3 regions of the Algoriphagus namhaensis genome follow, and region 3 is predicted to be linked to each of the others. Evidence: riboswitches for the same ligand, from Rfam matches in the RefSeq annotation. Region 3 holds a riboswitch; each other region holds the start of a gene.
What was found. A riboswitch is a leader RNA that binds a small molecule or an ion and turns the genes downstream of it on or off. The one in region 3 is predicted to bind S-adenosylmethionine.
Positions count from the first base shown of each region.

Region 1: it holds a riboswitch for S-adenosylmethionine, as region 3 does, so the genes downstream of both, ACFOSV_RS15755 (homocysteine S-methyltransferase family protein) here and ACFOSV_RS13115 (O-acetylhomoserine aminocarboxypropyltransferase/cysteine synthase family protein) in region 3, are expected to answer to the same signal.
Region 2: it holds a riboswitch for S-adenosylmethionine, as region 3 does, so the genes downstream of both, ACFOSV_RS01365 (trans-sulfuration enzyme family protein) here and ACFOSV_RS13115 (O-acetylhomoserine aminocarboxypropyltransferase/cysteine synthase family protein) in region 3, are expected to answer to the same signal.

Region 1 covers NZ_JBHRZS010000007.1:1,686,388-1,689,665, reverse strand. Annotated here, with positions in the region: gene ACFOSV_RS15760 (hypothetical protein) at 1-1,231, shown strand, start outside; SAM riboswitch class I at 1,297-1,397, shown strand; gene ACFOSV_RS15755 (homocysteine S-methyltransferase family protein) at 1,452-2,501, shown strand; gene metH (methionine synthase) at 2,507-3,278, shown strand, end outside.
Region 2 covers NZ_JBHRZS010000002.1:300,877-304,154, forward strand. Annotated here, with positions in the region: gene ACFOSV_RS01355 (FG-GAP repeat domain-containing protein) at 1-172, shown strand, start outside; gene ACFOSV_RS01360 (CBS domain-containing protein) at 292-753, shown strand; gene ACFOSV_RS01365 (trans-sulfuration enzyme family protein) at 754-1,926, opposite strand; SAM riboswitch class I at 2,011-2,112, opposite strand; gene pth (aminoacyl-tRNA hydrolase) at 2,170-2,730, opposite strand; gene ACFOSV_RS01375 (50S ribosomal protein L25/general stress protein Ctc) at 2,809-3,278, opposite strand, start outside.
Region 3 covers NZ_JBHRZS010000007.1:1,108,105-1,111,382, forward strand. Annotated here, with positions in the region: gene ACFOSV_RS13110 (homoserine O-acetyltransferase family protein) at 1-363, opposite strand, end outside; gene ACFOSV_RS13115 (O-acetylhomoserine aminocarboxypropyltransferase/cysteine synthase family protein) at 371-1,672, opposite strand; SAM riboswitch class I at 1,830-1,938, opposite strand; gene argH (argininosuccinate lyase) at 2,027-3,278, opposite strand, start outside.

The sequences.
Region 1 (3,278 bases), 580 kb from region 3:
GAGTACTCTGTACGTGCTAGGAGGTACTTCTACGGCCAAACTCAATCAATTTGATCAGCTACTCTCAGATCGGGGAATCTCTGGACTTCCCAACCGGTATCAAACCTTTGGGTTGGGAGCACAGACACGTTTGAATGACTTGGTTATTGGTTTTGAATTGTATCAAAACCATGGAGGAAGAGGGCAACTGGACGACTATAGAATCGACTACCGTACCTCCAGAGCTTTGATCAATGTTGGATATTCCTTTACCGAAGAATCGAAATTTCAGTTGATCCATTATATGTCTTTAGGAGTGGGCTACCTGAATTTTCAGATGCTCCCCTCAGAGCAGCCGGATCAATTGAATGCCTTTCTCCAAGATCCAGCCGAAGGCTTTATACTTAGGGAAAATGATATCCAAAAAGGGAGCGGGAAATACGGGAATTTTTTAACTGAAATAGGATTTCATCTCACATATGATTTCCCTATTCCTGGTCGAAAAGAATCAGTTTCTTTGATTGGGAAGTTCGGTTATTCCTTCAGTCCATTTGAGGGGAAGTGGGACCTAAATGGAGTTTCTTTTGAAAACACGCAAGCTGGTGCTTTTCTTCGTCTAGGAGCAGGAATCACCATTCCTGACCGTAATTTTTTCTATAAGGACGCGAGTATCACCTTTTACCTGCTTAATAGTTTTCATTTCTCGAAGCCTGATAAATTTAACCGACAATTGGTGGAAGCCGGTCTCAATCCATTGGAAGGAAGGCCCTCGAATCTAGGTGTCAAAATTCTCGGTCAGACTGAGAAGTTGCTTTATGGATTGGAGGTATACAATCTAGCCATGGATGGAGCAGCAAGTGATTTTCAATCTCATAGTTTAAACAGTCTGAGAGTCTATGCAGATGCTGGAATGAAAGTTTTTCAGGTAAAAAACTTTGCATTTGGGGCTTTGGCGGGCCTAGGCTATGGCAATATTCGCTACACCATTACCCAAAATTCCAAACCTGATTTTCCTGAGTTGCTGGAGCAAAGAGATTTTGATGGCTATTTGAGAAGTGGTGGATTACTCGGTAAGCCAGAGGTGTTTTTAGAGTATGGGCTACCTGTTCAAGACGGTAAGCTGTTCGATTTGGTCTTTAGCACCTCATTGGGATATGAATTGCCCTTGGCAAATTTCAAACTTGCCGAGCTCGGAATGGCTGGCTTTATGGCCGCACCCTACTGGAATATAAGTGTCGGAATCCGCCCATAATTTGATGGCTAAATTCTTAATTGCGAGTTAGGTGGTTTTTTATCGATTTGGTATTACCTTTGGTGAGCTTATCGAGAAAGACCGAGGGAAGGGCCCTTTGACGTCTTAGCAACCTGTAAACAAGGTGCTAACTCCCATTCCGGATGAATCCGGAAACAGATGAGCGGAGAAGTAGATTTACTTTTTTCCGTGGTTTTGCTCGATTAAGCTTTTATAGACTATGCAAAACAGAACGGACTTACTTCTAGCACAATTAGCCAAAAGAATTCTTATCCTCGATGGTGCCATGGGTACCATGATTCAGCGATATACGCTGACAGAAGAGGATTTTCGAACTCCCGCATTGGCAAATCATCACAAGCCTCTCAAGGGTAACAATGATCTATTGTCCCTTTCCAGACCTGAAATCATCAAGCAAATTCATCAAGAATATCTGGATGCTGGTGCTGATATTATTGAGACGAATACCTTCAGTGGGACATCCATTGCTCAGGCGGACTATGATTTGTCTGACTTAGCTTATCAAATCAATTTCCAATCTGCTTTGCTCGCTAAGGAAGTGGCACTCGCAGTATCCTCCCAAACTCCGAAACGACCTCGATTTGTAGCTGGAGCTTTGGGACCCACCAACCGAACGGCGTCAATTTCACCGGATGTCAATGACCCTGGGTTTAGAGCGGTGACTTTCGATCAACTAGCAGATGCCTACAAGGAGCAGACTAGAGGTCTCTTGGATGGGGGAGTGGATATACTTTTGGTGGAGACCATTTTTGATACCCTTAATGCTAAAGCAGCGCTATTTGCAATTCAGGAGGTTTTTGAAGAAAGAAATATCCCCTTGGATCCCAAAGAAGGAGGGATTCCAATAATGATTTCAGGTACCATTACGGATGCTTCGGGTAGAACTCTTTCCGGGCAAACCACAGAAGCTTTTTTGATTTCCGTAAGCCATGTACCACTCCTTTCCGTAGGACTCAACTGCGCTCTCGGTGCAAAGGAGCTACGACCCTATCTTAAAGTGCTAGCTCAAAAAGCTCCCTTCTATGTGAGTGCCTATCCAAATGCCGGACTTCCCAATGAATTTGGGGCCTATGATCAAGATGCCAAGGAAATGGCAGATCAAGTGCATGAATTTTTAAAAGATGGTTTGCTGAATATTCTCGGGGGCTGCTGCGGGACTACTCCTGATCATATTTCAGCTCTAGCCAAAATGGCCGAAAGCTATGCCCCACGGAGCCTTGAATCTCAAGAAAATATTTTAGCCGATTGAATGTGATGGAGACTAGAAACCTATTAAAGCTATCTGGCTTAGAACCTTTGGTGTTCACACCCGAACTGAATTTTGTGAATATCGGTGAGCGAACTAATGTAACTGGTTCGAAGCGATTTGCACGGTTGATTCTTTCAGGAAATTATGACGAGGCACTGGAAGTGGCCTTGGACCAAGTGCGAGGGGGAGCGCAGATTCTTGACGTCTGTATGGACGAAGGAATGCTCGATGGGGAAGCCGCTATGACTCAATTTTTAAATTTGATTGCTTCTGAGCCTGAAATTTCTCGAATCCCGATTATGATTGATAGTTCGAAATGGTCTATCATTTTGGCGGGACTTAAATGTGTGCAGGGCAAAGGAATCGTGAATTCAATCTCGCTCAAAAATGGTGAGGAAGAATTTCTTCAGCAGGCCAAAACCATCAAGAAATTTGGAGCTGCAGTTGTGGTGATGGCCTTTGATGAGGACGGACAGGCGGATACCTACGAGAGACGAATCGAAATCTGTAAACGCAGCTATGACCTTTTGGTGCGGAAGGCCAGGTTTAATCCTGACGATATAATTTTTGATCCTAATATTTTCCCTGTGGCCACAGGAATGGAGGAGCACAGAAAGAATGCGGTGGATTTTTTCGAAGCGACCAAATGGATCAAAGCCAATCTTCCTGGTGCAAAAGTAAGTGGAGGTGTGAGTAATGTAAGTTTCTCTTTCCGGGGAAATAATCCTGTCCGAGAAGCCATGCATGCCTCTTTCCTTTATCATGCCATCAAGCATG
Region 2 (3,278 bases), on a different contig from region 3:
TTTTGTACCAAAACTGAGTACTAAAAATAAGTGGTTGACCTTGACAAAAGGGGATTTAGGGGGGGATGGTGATTTGGATATTGTCGTAGGAGAGTTTGATTTTGATGAATTGTATCAGGCGCCAAAGGATAATTGGCAGCCTATCCTAATATTCGAGAATGAAATAAAATAAAATACTTTTTATTTTAGATTTTATTATTTTTAATTCTGATAAATTTAAATTATTAGGTTTAAATTTTTATAAATCAATTTTTCTCCTTATTTTATTCTTCACTCTAAACCTAAATTACCATGGTAAAAAGTTTTCAAGGAGTAAGAATGGCTCCACCCAAAAAAACAACGGCTCAACCTTTATTAGTCAAGGATCATATGACAACCAAGCTGACTACATTCAAGCCGGATGATACCCTAGATCAGGTCATGGAAATCCTCACCAAAAAGAAGATTTCTGGCGCACCTGTTTTGGATGAATCCGGAGGATTGATAGGAATCATATCAGAAGTAGACTGCTTGAAAGAAATCATCAAGGGTAAGTACACAAACACGCCAAAGTTTCCATCCAAAGTGGAAGATCACATGACCAAAAATGTAATGACTCTCAGTCCTGAAATGTCACTTTTCGATGCAGCTGGCAAATTCCTTGAATTTAAAATCCGAAGGTTTCCTGTAGTTCAAAATGGTCAGCTGCTAGGTCAAATAAGTTTGAGTGATTTGATCCGTGCATTTCCTAAATTGAGACAAACTACTTGGTAATTATTTCGAAAGGTCGAGCGCACGATCAATATCATTAATAATATCCTCTGGATGCTCCAGCCCTACAGAGATTCGAACAAGCCCATCAGTTATTCCCACTCGAGCCCTTTCTTCAGGGCTCAATTTGCTATGCGTGGTACTGGCCGGATGAGTGGCAATGCTCCGACTATCACCTAGATTTGCGGTACGGGAAATCATCTCTAATGAATCGATAAAGCGCTTTGTTCTCTCAATTCCATTTTTCAAAGTTAGCGTAAGAATTCCGCCTCCTAGTCTCATTTGTTTTTTGGCTACTTCATATTGAGGATGAGAGGGTAAAAATGGATATTTCACACCTTCCAAATGCTGATTCCCTTCGAAGTAGGAAGCAATTTTCATTGCGCTATCACAATGTCGCTCCATTCTCACAGCAAGGGTTTCCATGCTTTTGGAAAGAACCCAAGCGTTAAATGGTGAAATCGCCGGTCCAGTATGTCTGGTGAAAAACTGAACATCCTTGATTAATTCGCTTTTCCCTAAAATCAATCCTCCCAATACTCGTCCCTGTCCATCAATGTATTTTGTTGCACTGTGGGTAACCAGATCTGCCCCCCATTTTGAAGGCTGTTGTATGTATGGAGTGGCAAAGCAATTGTCTACCACCAAGATTAAGTTATTCGCCTTGGCAAACTTGCCAGCCCATTCAAGGTCGATGATTTCGAGTCCTGGATTCGAAGGCGTTTCCAAGAAGAGCATCTTGGTATTGGGTTGGATCAAACTTTCCCAATTTTTATAATCTGAAATGTCTCCGTAGGTGCTAGTGATTCCCCACTTTGGGAAAACCCGAGTGAGTAGTTGATGGGTTGATCCAAAAAGTGAGCGAGAAGCAATGATATGATCCCCTTGCTGAAGCAAAGAGGCAATGGAGCCAAACATTGCCGCCATACCCGAAGCGGTGGCTATTCCGGCCTCAGTTAGCTCTGCTGCACAAAGCTTTTCGATGAGATCAGACGAATTGGGGTTGGCATACCTTGAATAAATGTTCCCTTCGGTCTCATCTGCGAATGTAGCTCTCGCTTCCTCCGCACTATCAAATGTAAAACTGGAAGTCAGGTAAATAGCTGAAGAATGCTCTTTTTGGTCTGACTTGCTTGGACTAATGCGAATGGCGTTGGTTTCGAAGTGTTTGCTCATGTTGGTATTTTAAATAGGGGCAAAATCCTTTATAAAGCACCTACCAAAAAAAGCAAACTAGAAATGATTCGTGGAGTTGAAGCCTATTTATAGTTCCCTGTTCGGGTAGGATTTGGCACCTTTCAATATGCTTGAGGGTTGCCAGAGGGTCACAGAGCCTATTCTCTCACCTCTTCTTTATAAATCAGTTGCCTGAAGAGTAACAAATAACGTTTGGACAATTTGTATTTCCAAATCCAAGCATTATTTATTGAAATTGTTCATGGTGCGTTCGATTCCTACAGAAGCAAAAGATAGAATCATTTCAATTGCCCGATCCATGATCAATGGGAGCTCCGCAAACTCTCCATCTGTAAACCGTCCAAGCACGTAGTCAACTTGCTTTCCTTTTGGGAAATCATCCCCAATTCCCATTCGTAGTCTGGGATAATTTGAACCTCCAGTGAGCATCTCAATATTCTTGAGCCCATTATGTCCTGCTGCACTTCCCTTCGCTCGCATCCTGAGTGTCCCAAATGGCAAGGCGACTTCATCTACCACAACAAGGGTATTTTCTTTCGGTATTTTCAATTCCTTCATCCAATAATTCATCGACTTCCCGCTGAGATTCATATAGGTGGTCGGCTTTATCAAATGGACATGCCGTCCCTTGTATTTGAATTCTGACTTGAAGGCTAGTCTCGAGCTTTCCCAAGTGCATTGCTGGGCGTCAGCGAGTCGGTCCAAAGTGAGAAATCCTATATTATGTCTTGTTAATTCGTATTCAGGACCAATGTTGCCTAGTCCTACGATTAAATATTTCATGGTTTATTCGTTCGATTCTAAGATAAAAAAAATCCTGTCAGGTTATGACAGGATTTTAAATGATCAGAAAAAGGAAGATTAATCTTCAGATTCCTCCTCTTCACTTTCGTCACCTGGCTGCTTGCCTCTTAGTGCTCTTGGGATACCTACCGTAACGATAGACACGCTAGGGCTAGTCAAGATTTCGAATCCTTCTGGGGTGATTTGACCCACTTTGAAAGACTTACCTAGATCTAGTTTAGAAATATCAATGGTGATATAATCTGGAAGATTTTCAGCAATACCTTTTACCTTAATCAATCGAGTTTTCATCTCCAACTTACCACCTTTGGCGATACCTGGAGAACGTCCCTCAACCTTAACTGGTATCTCGAATTTAATCGGGGTATCATCAGTATAAGCTAGGAAATCAGCATGAAGTAAAACTTCACTTACTGGATGGAACTGCGCATCCTTCAATACGGCTTTGATTTCAGTACCTTCGATATTCAACAATACTAGGTGAACGTCTGGGGTATAAATCAAATCCTTGAAAAGGATAGCTGGAG
Region 3 (3,278 bases):
TCTTGTGGTTAGTTCGGGAAACTCATAAAAAAAGCTTTTATCCGAACCTGGTTTTTTGCTCAAGGGATTAGTAGATCCATAACATGAACCCAAGAGGTTTGCACAAATAATGAAGTCTTTTGCGGGATCATAAAATTTATCCTCACCAATTAAACCACTCCACCATTCTGCAGCGTTTGAGTCACCTGTCAATGCGTGTACTATCCAGATGACATTGCCCCCATCAGGAGCAATCTCACCATAGGTAGTATACTGAATATCAAATTCTTCAAGCCTTTCACCAGACTCTAATTCTAGCTCTTCTGCAGAATGAAATATTTCCTGTTTCATTGGAATCAACGCCACTTGACTTTGTAAATTCATTGATCAATTAAAGTTTTGAAAAAGCTTGGGTAAGATCATTCTTGATATCCTCCACATGCTCGAGCCCAACGGATAATCTTAAAAGGGTGGGAGTCACTCCAGCTGCCAACTGCTCGGCATCGGAGAGCTGTTGATGTGTGGTGGCTGAAGGCTGAATAATCAAAGTTTTTGCGTCACCCACATTCGCTAAATGAGATATCAGGTCAAGATTATTAATGAAGGAAGATGTGGTTTCTTTATCGCCTTTCAGGACAAACGAGAGTACACCACCGAAGCCATTTCGCAAATACTTTTTGGCCAAATCATGGTAAGGTGAAGAGGCAAGACCAGGATAGTTTACCTTTTCAACTTTCGGATGATTTTCAAGCCATTTGGCTATTTCAAGGGCATTATCAACCGTTCGCTGTACTCGCAAGGAGAGCGTTTCAATTCCTTGCAAAAGCAAAAATGAATTAAATGGACTTAACGCTGGACCAAAGTCTCGTAATCCTTCAACTCGCGCACGGATGGCAAAAGAGATGTTTGGTAGACCTAGTGGGTTTCCTTCTCCAAACACTTCCCAAAAATTCAAGCCATGATAGCCTTCGGATGGCTCTGAGAATTGTGGGAATTTGCCATTTCCCCAATCGAAGTTGCCTGAATCTACAATGATTCCACCAATGGAGGTACCGTGTCCCCCAATCCATTTCGTAGCAGAGGAGGTCACAACAGCTGCACCATGTTCGATAGGGCGGAAAAGAAATCCACCCGCTCCAAAGGTATTATCCACCACCAAGGGTATGTCGTGCGCCTTGGCTACTGCCGCAATCGCATCAAAATCGGGGATATTAAACTCAGGATTCCCAATGGTTTCGAGATAGATCGCTTTGGTATTCTCATCAATTAATTTCTCAAAATCAGCTGGTTGTGGTCCTTCTGAAAACCGGGCTTCAATACCAAGGCGCTTAAAGGCGACCTTGAATTGATTGTAAGTACCACCATAGAGATAGGAGGAAGACACGAAATTATCACCAGCACCCAAAATATTATTTAGTGCTATAAACTGGGCTGCTTGACCTGAAGCCGTCGCAACTGCCGCTACACCACCTTCAAGGGCGGCTATCCGCTTTTCGAAGACATCCGTTGTGGGATTCATGATTCGCGTGTAGATATTTCCAAATTCCTTTAATCCAAAAAGATTGGCGCCATGTTCGGCTGAATTAAAGACAAAGGATGTGGTCTGGTAAATAGGAACTGCTCTTGAGTTCGTGGTTCCGTCTGGTTCTTGTCCAGCATGAAGCTGAAGTGTGTCAAAATGATAAGTAGACATTTTTTATGGGGTTTATAGGTTTATGTGATACAAAGAGATTGTTAAAAAGCAGGGCATAGCCTGAGAAAGCCAAAAATGAAGCTTCAGGGGCATTGCAATCGAATTACGAAGTGTTGATTGGGTACTTGGGTAGAAAATCCTATTCATCGTCACAAAGAATTTATAGTTCCAAATAAGACCATCTTATTTGGCAGGAATTGGCACCTTGGATTTTCCAGGTTGCCAGAGGGTCATCGAGCCTGTCTCTTACCTCTTCTTTATAAATCCTTGCGCAAAAATCCGCGAAAGGATGAAGCAAATAAAAAGGGGATTACTTTAAAATCAAAGCAAAACCCAGCAAATTATTTTTTTAGCCTATGAAATTAAAGCCTTAATCGAAGAATCAATTTTCTGAAAATCAAAGGATTGAAGGGCTTTGTCCATTTTTCTTTGGATTTCTTCCAATCCAAGATTTCCGATACTCCCTTCATGCGTATGCTTCAATTCGTTTTGATTGGGAGCGAATTCTCCGCGCTCAATAGCTCTTCCCACTTGCTTATAAGCATCGCGAAAAGGTGTGCCCTGAAGAACCAATTCATTCACCACTTCCACAGAGAATAGATGTTTGTAAAACTCATCCTGAAGAATATTTGATCGGACCTTGATGGACTTTAGCATAAAAGTAGTCATCTGAATACAATCCCGAATCTGTGAAATCGCCGGAAAAATCTCTTCTTTCAATAGCTGTAAGTCGCGATGGTAACCTGTGGTCGTATTGGTCAAGAGGAGGGTTACGTTAGCTGGAACTCCTTGAATTTGATTTGTTTTGGCTCGAATTAATTCGAAAACATCTGGATTCTTTTTATGTGGCATAATGCTGCTTCCAGTCGTCAGCTCATCCGGAAATGAAATAAATCCGAAGTGTTGGTTCATAAATAAGCATACATCAGCAGACAGACGATTTAGAGTCCCCGCAAGGCCTGAAAGTGCAAATGAGATGGTTTTTTCGGTTTTTCCTCTACTGTTTTGAGCGTTAATGACGTTTTGATGAAGCTCTGCAAAGCCCAATAAGTCTGCCGTCATGCTTCTGTTTAGCGGGAAACTTGATCCATATCCTGCAGCAGAACCTAAGGGATTTTTGTTAGAAAGATCAAATGCCGCTTTAAGAAGACCCAAGTCTTCGGTAAGGCCTTCGGCAAAAGAGCTGAACCATAAACCAAAGGATGAAGGCATGGCAAGCTGGGTATGCGTGTATCCTGGCATGAGGTCATTCTTATGCTTTTCGGACAATTTGAGTAAAAAATCAAAGAGCTCACTTGTATCTTCCACAATTTCACGAATGCCAGCCCGATAGAAAAGCTTGAGATCTACAAGGACCTGATCATTTCTACTGCGTCCGCTGTGCAATTTTTTACCTACCTCACCAAGACGCTCGGTGAGAAGAAATTCCACTTGCGAGTGAACATCTTCTACGCCTTCAGGGATTTGAAATTGCCCTTTTTCGATTTCGAAATAGATATCCTTCAATCCTTTCTGAAGTTCCAGGTTTTCTTCAGCAGTGAGTAAACCAATCGAAGAAAGCATTTGCGCATGAGCCATAGAGGCAATCACATCAAAAGGCGCAAGT